3 regions of the Delftia sp. DLF01 genome follow, and region 3 is predicted to be linked to each of the others. Evidence: predicted binding sites of a transcription regulator. Region 3 holds the regulator's gene; each other region holds the start of a gene.
What was found. Region 3 encodes LexA, which represses DNA repair genes until DNA is damaged. Its sites were predicted from a motif close to ACTGTATNNNNATACAGT; they were not measured.

Region 1 (3,257 bases), on a different contig from region 3:
GGCATGGCGCGCACCTGGGCACTGGAGCTGGCGCCTGAGGGCATTACGGTCAACGTGGTCGCGCCGGGGCCGATCCGCACCGACATGTTCTATGACGTGGTGGAGCAGGGCAGCGACAAGGAGCGCCAATTGGCCGCCTCCGTACCCGTGCGCCGGCTTGGCGAGGCCGCCGATGTGGCGCGTGCGGTGGCCTTCTTTGCCGACGAGGCCAGCGGCTTCGTGACCGGCCAGGTGCTGTATGTCTGCGGCGGCACCAGCGTCGGCAGCCTCGCGCTGTAGCTGTCGATACAGCGGTTCAGCCAGGCGGCAGGTGCAGCTCGATGATGCGCCGCAGCGTGACCTTCAGGGCCTCAGCGCGCTTGAGGCCAAAGGGCTGCAGCACGCGCAGCTCGTGCTCCTTGGCCTTGCGGATCAGGTCGGCCAGGGTGGCCTGGCCGGCCGGCGCGATGCGCACCATGGTCAGGCGCCGGTCGCTCTCGTGCGCGAAGCGCTCCACATAGCCCTTGGCCTCCATGCGGTCCAGCAGCCGCGTGACCGTGGGCTGCTTGGTGACCGAGATCTGCGCCAGCCGCCCGGTGCTGATGCCCTGCGAACCGGTCAGCGAGGCCAGGATGCGCCACTCCGTGACCGAAAAGCCCTCGGCCTCGACCACGGCATGGAACTCCGCCGAAATCAGCTTGCTGGCCTGTGCCAGCAGCGCCGGCAGGTAGTCCTCGACAAAGGGCAGCGCTGCGTCGTGCTCGTCCTGCGGGTCCTCATCCATGCCGGTACCTTTGTGAGCCGAGGTGCGGGGTGGCAGACGATGTGAAAAATAGAGGGTTCATCTGGCAGGGGATTTTGCATCTTCTGCGTCATGGCTTCTTGATGGCGGCGGGTACCCCCGGGGGCGAGAAGCGTGTACCACACCGGGAACACCATGCCTGCGTAGCCTTCTTCGGTCAGCATCGCGGCACATCGGGCGTGACGCGTTACGCTGCAGCAGTGGTGACGCCTTCGCGTATGCCTGGGCTGAATCAACTTCGGCGTGCTTGAGCACTCGTTCAGGGTCTGGGGCACACAGTCCATCTTGGGAGCAATGGACTAGATGGTCACCCAAAGTGACGGGTATTGCCCGCGCTGCTCCTGTACGGTCCTCGCTGTGTACTTGCGTGCCCCAGATATGTACAATACTGTTTTTATTTACAGTATTCTGATGTATCGAACTGGTGGGCTTCACCAGTTCGTTCCGAGGGCAAGCTAGAATGACTGCTATGAAAACCACATCGAAAGTCAGCGGAAAGACCATCGCCCACTTTTCTGGGCACGAGACATTCCCTCTGCGTCAAATGTGGCTCAAGAAGGCTTTTGATCAAGCGATCAATGGTGGATTGATCCGAAAATCCGTCTTCACTGATGAGAATGCAATCTCTGAATTCGGCGTCGGTAAAAACATGGTGGCATCAATCCGACATTGGGCCTTGGCATGCGGCCTCATGTATGAGAAGAGTGACGAATTCCGTGTCGGTAGCCTCGCCCGTGAAATTTTTCAAGATGGCGGTCTTGACCCCTATGCAGAGAGTCCTTCGACAGCATGGCTTGCCCACTGGCAGCTAGCGGGCTATTGCCTTCGCTCTACCACTTGGTACTGGCTTTTCAACCATGTGACTACCCCATCGTTCACTCGCCAAGAGCTTGAAGAGCCGCTAGCGAGTTACGCCCGTATGCTCAACCCGAAGCACAGGCTCTCTGCTTCGACAATCTCGCGTGACTTGGAGACGTGCCTTCGCAGCTATGCACCTCGTGCAGCGGGAAGTTCACCCGAAGATTTTGCCGAACCTCTGTTAGGTGAGTTGGGTCTCCTGCAGGAACCCCATAAAGGCCAATACACCTTTCGCCGCGGCCCGAAGACCTCATTACATGATGGCATCTTTGCCTATGCCCTCGTCGACTTCTGGGATCGCGAGGCCGAAGGCCAAAGCTCGCTGGCTTTCGAGACCATTGCCTACGCCGAGGGCTCGCCGGGCCGGGTCTTCAAGCTCGACGAAGAGTCGATCGCACAACGACTTATCACCCTCTCCGACTTCACTGGGCGCAAGCTCGAATGGACCGACTCTGCCGGCCTTAGGCAAGTCCACCGCAAGCAAATGTCCAAGGAAGAAATCAAGAACCTGATCAGGCGCGCTTATGACTGATAAAAAGCAACTGGCGCTGTCCGACATCGTCCAAATTTCGCGCCAGTACCAACGCTCTATTCGCGTCGACGCGGACATCGGCCGCGCTGATGCGCTCTCCGGTTACATCTGCCATGCGACGGCTAACTCCGTCGTTGATGGCATGTGCAGACAGCTTGCCAGCACCAACCAGCGCTGCTTTACCTGGACTGGCCCCTTCGGAGGCGGTAAGAGCTCATTGGCCGTCGCCTTGGCAAGCGCGCTGCATTCTGACAAGAACCTGCGGGTCAAGGCCCGTGAGGCGCTGTGGCTGGATTCCAAGCCTGCCTTCGACAAAGCCTTCCCAGTGAGCAAAGGGTGGTTGCTCGTACCGGCCGTGGGCCGGCGAGGAAGCGTGATCTCCGAGCTCCATGCATCGCTGCGTCGCGCGCAGGGTCGCAACGTCGACAGTCGTAGCAAGCCCACCGCCCAATCGTTGATCGCGGAGCTTCTTGAAGAAGCCAAGAGCCGGCCGCAGGATGGCGCGCTGGTCATCATCGACGAGATGGGCAAGTTTCTGGAAGCCTCTGCCCTGGGCTCCGGAGACGATGTCTACTTTTTCCAAGAGCTGGCCGAAGCCGCCGCGCGCTCCGAGGGGCGCCTAGTGGTCGTGGGCGTGCTGCATCAGTCTTTCGTACAGTATTCCGCCCGTTTAGGTATCGACACCCGCGACGATTGGGCCAAGGTTCAAGGCCGGTATGCCGACCTGCCTTTTGTAGCCGCGAGCGACGAAGTGGTCGAACTCATTGGCCGCGCGATCCACATCAAGGACGGCCCGCCACCTTGGATGCCCGAGGCATCCAAGGACATCGCTGAAGCGATTCGTTCGCGCCGTCCCGCCGTGGGAAAAGACTTCGCCAAGGCTTTGGAGGCATGCTGGCCATTGCATCCGGCCATGGCTGCTCTGCTTGGCCCGATCTCCAAGCGGCAGTTTGGACAGAACGAGCGCAGCACATTCGGCTTCCTGTCGTCTGTGGAGCCGCATGGCTTCCGCTCCTACCTGAATTCGACGCTCAAGAGCGAAGCGAGCTGGTATCGACCGAGCGACTATTGGGACTACCTGCGCTC
Region 2 (3,257 bases), on a different contig from region 3:
AGGGCCTTTTGCACGGGGGCGCGCAGCCGCAGCAGATCGTCCAGCCGCAGCCTGCGCACGCGGCGCGCCGCCAGCAGGCGGTCCACCGTCTGCGTGCCCAGGCCCGGCACGCGCAGCAGCAGGCTGCGCGGCGCACGGTTGAGGTCCACGGGGAACTGCTGTCGGTTGGCCAGTGCCCAGGCCAGCTTGGGGTCGATCTCCAGGTCCAGCATGCCGTGGCGGCTGGCTGCCGCGATCTCGCCCGCCCCGTAGCCGTAAAAGCGCATCAGCCAGTCGGCCTGGTAGAGCCGGTGCTCGCGCATGAGGGGCGGCGCCTGCGGCGGCAGATCGCGCGAGGCATCGGGAATGGGGCTGAAGGCCGAGTAATACACGCGGCGCAGGCCGTAGCCCGCATACAGCGTGTGGCTGGATTGGAGGATGTCGGCATCGGTTGCGCGGTCGGCGCCCACGATCATCTGCGTGCTCTGCCCGCCCGGCGCAAAGCGCGGCACGGCGGCGCGCTGCGCGGGCGCGCCGGGCAGGGACTGCGCCTGGCGCTGCTCGCGCGTGGCCGCGCGCCAGGCCTGCACATGCCGGTCCACGCCCTGCATGGCCTGGCGTATGCGCTGCCCATCCTTTTCAGGCGCGAACTGCGCCAGGCCGCTGGCCGTGGGCAGTTCCACATTGATGCTCAGGCGGTCGGCATGGCGGCCTGCCTGGGCCAGCAATTCGGGGGCGGCATCCGGGATGGTCTTCAGATGGATGTAGCCGCGAAAGTCATGCTCCTCGCGCAGGCGGCGCGCCACTTCCACCAGTTGCTCCATGGTGTAGTCGCTGGAACGGATGATGCCGCTGGACAGGAACAGCCCCTCGATGCAGTTGCGCCGGTAGAAGTCCAGCGTCAGCTGCACCACCTCGGCCACCGTGAAGCGGGCGCGCTGCACGTTGGAGCTCTTGCGGTTGATGCAGTAGCGGCAGTCGAAGATGCAGACATTGGTCAGCAGGATCTTGAGCAGCGAGATGCAGCGCCCGTCGGGCGCATAGCTGTGGCAGATGCCCATGCCGGTGACCGAGCCCATGCCCTTGCCGTCCAGCGAGTCGCGCCCCTGCGATCCGCTGGAGGCGCAGCTGGCGTCGTACTTGGCGGCGTCGGCGAGGATGAAAAGTTTGCGTTGCAGCTCCATAGCTGTATAAATATACAGTATATTTGCCTGGCACGTCCGGTTTCCTGAGAGCCCATCCCCCAGCCAGGGTCTGGTCCGGCCTTGCCTGGCTGCGGGTGGAACGCACTGTCGCGCTACCGCAATGGGCAGCGGATTGCAATGGTTGCCAGTGCAATGGAATGAAACCGTTTTCAGTGCGGAATGAGTGCTTGCTTTCAATGGGTGGCGATGTGCATCGCAGGAAATGGTGAATGCGTGTTTTCTGCGTCTTTCGCAATGCCTGAAGACTGGCATGGCTTGGTGCCATCAATGCACGCGCTGATATAGCGCAGCTGGCTGCACGCCATGGGGTTCCACATTCATGGGAGAGAGGTTGGTGTTGTTGTGAATTGTTTCAAATTGCCGATAACTATTGCTGATAGGCTTTCGGGTTTGCCGGGCAGTGCCGTTTCATTCAATGCGCCCGGCGATGACAAACACTTGGAGAGGGAGCTTCGGTGTCGCGTGTATTAGGAACAGAGGGCGAAGTGCTGGCGCTGTCGCCGGACGCCTCATCCAGCAAGGCCGCCAAGGGCCTGCAATCGCCCGCCAAATGGCCCGCCATGGGCGCCAATGATGTGGCGGTCTGGGGTGAATGCCAGGGCAGCGGCAGCAAGCCCTACCAGACCCAGGTGGACCTGTCGGGGCCTTCCTTCAAATGCTCTTGCCCCAGCCGCAAATTCCCCTGCAAGCACGGGCTGGCGCTGATGCTGATGCGTGCCGGCGGGCAAGTCCCCGAAGGCGTTGATCCGCCCGCCTGGGTGCAGACCTGGCTGGACAGCCGCCAGGAAAAGGCCGAGAAGAAAGAGGCCAAGGCTGCCGCCGCAGCGGCCGAGCCGCCACCCGATCCCGAGGTCGCGGCCAAACAGCAGGCCAAGCGCGAAGACAAGCGCTGGGACAAGGTCGAAGCCGGCCTGCAGGAACTGTCGCTGTGGATGCAGGACATGGTGCGTGCGGGCCTGGCCAACCAGGCCAGCGACACGCAGATGCGCCAGCGCTGGAACAACATGGCCGCGCGCATGGTCGATGCGCAGGCCACCGGCATGGCGGCGCGCATCAAGGACTGCCGGGATCTGGTGGACAGCCACCGAGACTGGCCGCGCGACATGCTGGTGCAGCTGGGCTACTGGCAGTTGATCATCGACGCCGTTCGCCGCCGCGAATCGCTCAGCCCCGAGGTCAAGGCCGACGTGATGGCCGCGCTGGGCTGGCCCATGGACAAGGCCGAGGTGCAGGCCAGGGGCCAGCTGGTCGAGGACGAATGGCTGGTGGCCGGCCTGCGCATGATCGAGCGGGAAGGCCGGCTCATGGAGCGGCGCGTCTGGCTGCAGGGCCAGCGCACGGGGCGCATGGCCCTGGTGCTGGACTATGCGCAGGGCGGGCGCGGCTTTGAATCGGCCTGGGTGCCGGGCCATCGCTACGGCTGCGCGCTGAATTTCTATCCGGGCCATGCGCCGCTGCGCGCCATTGCGGCCAATGGCAACGGGCCTGCGCTGCCTGCCGATGGCGCCAGCCCGCTGGCCACCTCGGCCGGGGGCGACGTCCTGCAACTGCTGGGCCAGCGCATTGCCGCCAACCCGCTGCAGGCCACGCAGCCGCTGTGCCAGGACCGGCTGCGGCTGGTGCCCGCCCAGGGCCAGTGGTTCGCGGCCTGGCCCCAAGCGCCGGATGCATCGCCGGTCGCCCCTGGCACGGCAGCGCCAGTGCAGCCCGTTCCCGTGGCGATTGACGATGCCGAGGCCTGGCGCCTGCTGGCGCTCAGCGGCGGTGCGCCCATGCAGCTGTTTGGCGAATGGGAACCCGGCCCGGCCGTGGGCCGCTGGCGGCTGCTGAGCGCCTGGCAGGCCCGCGAGGGCGAAACCGCCCAGCAATGTATCTGGCAGAACCAGGGTGATCCGGTATGAGCAACGCACAACTTTGGGCTGCGCTGCAGCAATCGGCCATGGTCGGCTCGGACCGGCTGGCCGTGCCGCCTGCGCTGGCTTCGGGCGTGGACCCGTCCGCAAGCGGGTCGCAGCAGGCCGTGCAGGCCGCGCTGCAGCCCCGCACTGACGTGGCCGGTGACTCGCCCGCCCA
Region 3 (3,257 bases):
ATTGCGGCAACTGGGCCAGATAGTCCAGATAGGACTGCTCCAGCGTGCGGCGGCGAAACAGGTCGGCGACCAGGCCCCGGGCGATGGTGGCCAGGTAGCGCCTGGGTTCGCGGATGTCCTGCTGCGGCAGGGGCGAGCGCAGCAGGCGCACAAAGGTGTCCTGGGCTAGGTCGGCGGCATCGTCACGGTTTCCCAGGCGTTTGCGCAGCAGGCTTTCCAGCCAGGGATGGTGATTCTGGTAGAGGCTGTGCACGGAGAAGGCTGGGGCGGAGGAGGCGGGCGCAGTGGCAATCGCTGCTGCAAAAGATAATAAGAATGCTTATCAATTATCTTTCAGGCCGGCGCCCCTCCCGCAAAGAGGGCGTCCACTTGTTGCATGTGCGCTACAGGGCAGTGGTGGCCGCCAGCCTGCACCAGCTTTGCGCAGGCCGATTCCTCGTGCGGCACGCGGTCCGCGCCGCCCAGGTTTGTGTCGTGCAAGGTGTGTCGCACACCTTGCATCGGGCCTCAGTTGGCTGCCGGTCCGCCATGCGCCTCCATGCGCTCCAGCGCAGCGCAGACATCGGCCATGCGCCCGGAGATGAACAGGCATTCCGGCTGCTCCTGCGGCGACCGCTGGATGATGCGCAGGCCTGAAGGCTGCTCAGGTGCGGATTGCAGGGCGGGCTGCGTTGGCAGCAAGGGCAGGATCAGCTGGGCATCTCCATGGTCTGCAGCGCGTGCGGCCTTGCTGCGGCGCTGCTGGCTGCGCCGGCGTGCCTTGCTGAAAGAGATCACGTTGGCGGACTCGGGTGCTGCAGCAGGTAATGGCTGGCACGCAGGGGCTTGTGCAAGTGGCATGGCCGACTCCATGGCGGTCGCAGTCAGGCGGATGCCATGTGCCAGGCGCAGGAAGGAAAAAGAAGACAGTGTTGGCAGAGCGAATCCCATGTGACGACTCCTGTTGGCGTGTTTCAAAGAGGCATGGACACAGGCAGGATTGCGGTTTGCGGGCAAAGCTCCGCCCAGGGCGAAGCTCCAAGGCTTCGCGCCTACCACCTGGGCGGTGCGTGAAATGGGGTGAGGCGGCCTGAGAAGGGCCGCCAGTCCGGCTTACATGGACATGCTGTTGCGGATCAGCCCCACGGCCAGGCCTTCAATGGCAAAGGCCTCCTCGGGGGCGACGCGAATCACCGGGTAATCGGGGTTTTCCGGCAGAAGCTCCACGCCCTGCGTGGTGCGGCGCAGGCGCTTGACGGTGACTTCATCACCCAGGCGCGCCACGACGATCTGGCCGTTGCGGGCTTCGTGTGCGGACTGCACGGCCAGCAGGTCGCCGTCCATGATGCCCGCGTCGCGCATGGACATGCCGCGCACGCGCAGCAGATAGTCGGGGCGCGTCTGGAACAGGCTGGGCTCGACGGAATAGGTTTGGTCGATATGTTCCTGGGCGAGAATGGGCGAGCCCGCCGCAACGCGGCCCACCAGGGGCAACATCAGCGGTGCCAGGGCCGACAGCGGCAGTCCGAAGCTGGTGCCGCGCGCGGCATTGATGTTGCGCACGGTGTCGGTACGCAGGCGAATGCCGCGCGAGGTGCCGCTGACCAGTTCGATCACACCTTTGCGGGCCAGAGCCTGCAGGTGTTCCTCGGCAGCGTTGGCGGACTTGAAGCCCAGCGTGTTGGCGATTTCCGCGCGGGTGGGAGGCGCGCCCGTGCGGGAGATGGCGGCCTGGATCAGGTCCAGGATCTGTTGCTGGCGGGCGGTGAGCTTGGGATGGTCGAGCATGGCGTGCGTCCGGTCCTTGAGGGCAGATGGCAGGCTGGGAGGCCATCTGATGATTTATACAGTATCTGTATTTTTAACCAGTTTTCCAAGAGGTGCAAGTGGGGCAGTCAAAGTTGGTGATTCTGGGCACGGGCGGGACCATCGCCGGCCGGGCGGATTCGCAGTCGCAGGGCGTGGGGTACAAGGCCGGGCAGATCACGGTGCAGTCGCTGCTGGAGGCCGTGCCGGACCTGGAGCAGCAGGCGCTGGGACCCGTGCAGACGCAGCAGATCGCGCAGGTGGACAGCAAGGATATGGACTGGCCCGTGTGGCGCGCGTTGCTGCGCGCCTGCACGCAGGCACTGGAGGATGCGGACACACGCGCCGTGGTGATCACGCATGGAACGGACACGCTGGAAGAGACGGCCTGGCTGCTGCACAGCCTGCTGCCGGCCACCAAGCCCATTGTGCTGACCTGCGCCATGCGCCCGGCCACGGCCCTGTTGGCCGACGGGCCGCAGAATCTGCGCGATGCCGTGACCGTGGCTGCCAGCGGCGGGCGCAGCGGCGTATGGGTGGTGGCGGGCGGCGAGGTGCATGCGGCAGCCCAAGTGCAGAAGGTCCATCCCTACCGGCTGCAGGCAATGCGCTCCGTGGAAGGCGGGCCGCAGGCGTTGGTGGAGGAAGGGTGTGTGCGCTGGCTGGTGCCCGATGCGCCGTCCTCCCCCTCCGCACCGTCCACGCGGGCCATGGTGCCTGTGACCATGTCATCTGATCTGCTGGCGCTGGATGAGCTGCCCTGGGTCGAGGTGGTGTTCAGCGGCGCCTTGGCGCGTGCCAGCGGCGTGGATGCGCTGGTGGCGGCAGGCGTGCGTGGCATCGTCGTGGCTGGCACGGGCAATGCGACGGTTCACGAAGGTATGGAAGCGGCCTTGCAGCGTGCCCGCGACAGGGGTGTCTGGATCTGGCGGGGCACGCGCTGCGCTGAAGGCCTGCCCGTGGCCTCGGGCCTTGGGACCAACCCGGCAGAGGCTGATCTGGCGCAGCTGCCTGTGGCAAAGGCCCGGATTGCGATGATGCTGGCGCTGGCAGCACAGCCGCGCGATTGAGCCGGGCGGCGACGCCGGCATTTCTTCAGTTGCTGGCGGTCAACAAAAAAGCACCCGGCGGGTGCTTTTTTCGTTGCGGCACATGGCCTGCATCACTCAGCCAGTGCAGCCAGTGCGCGTTGGGTGATGTCCTCGACCGAGCCCAGGCCGCTGATGGCGCGGTACTTGGGCGCCGCTGCGGCTTCCTTTTCGGCCCATGCGCGGTAGTAGTCCACCAGGGGGCGGGTCTGGCTGCTGTAGACGTCCAGGCGCTTCTTGACGGTTTCTTCCTTGTCGTCTTCGCGCTGCACCAGCGGCTCGCCGGTCACGTCGTCCTGGCCTTCGACCTTGGGTGGATTGAACTTGACGTGGTAGGTGCGGCCCGAGGCGGGGTGGGAGCGGCGGCCGCTCATGCGCTCGATG

Region 1: a site for LexA is predicted at 1,169-1,186, ahead of IB269_RS24170 (DUF4007 family protein). Genes of this name have one in related genera too.
Region 2: a site for LexA is predicted at 1,165-1,182, ahead of IB269_RS03455 (putative DNA modification/repair radical SAM protein). Genes of this name have one in related genera too.

What each region holds. Positions count from the first base shown of each region.
Region 1 covers NZ_JACVAZ010000005.1:93,010-96,266, reverse strand. The annotation lists gene IB269_RS24180 (SDR family oxidoreductase) at 1-279, shown strand, start outside; gene IB269_RS24175 (MarR family winged helix-turn-helix transcriptional regulator) at 296-763, opposite strand; gene IB269_RS24170 (DUF4007 family protein) at 1,251-2,171, shown strand; gene IB269_RS24165 (ATP-binding protein) at 2,164-3,257, shown strand, end outside.
Region 2 covers NZ_JACVAZ010000001.1:778,143-781,399, forward strand. The annotation lists gene IB269_RS03455 (putative DNA modification/repair radical SAM protein) at 1-1,163, opposite strand, end outside; gene IB269_RS03460 (SWIM zinc finger family protein) at 1,640-3,085, shown strand; gene IB269_RS03465 (DUF5691 domain-containing protein) at 3,082-3,257, shown strand, end outside.
Region 3 covers NZ_JACVAZ010000003.1:228,557-231,813, reverse strand. The annotation lists gene IB269_RS16245 (sigma-70 family RNA polymerase sigma factor) at 1-253, opposite strand, end outside; gene IB269_RS16235 (hypothetical protein) at 508-930, opposite strand; gene lexA (transcriptional repressor LexA) at 1,093-1,767, opposite strand; gene IB269_RS16225 (asparaginase) at 1,866-2,855, shown strand; gene adk (adenylate kinase) at 2,948-3,257, opposite strand, start outside.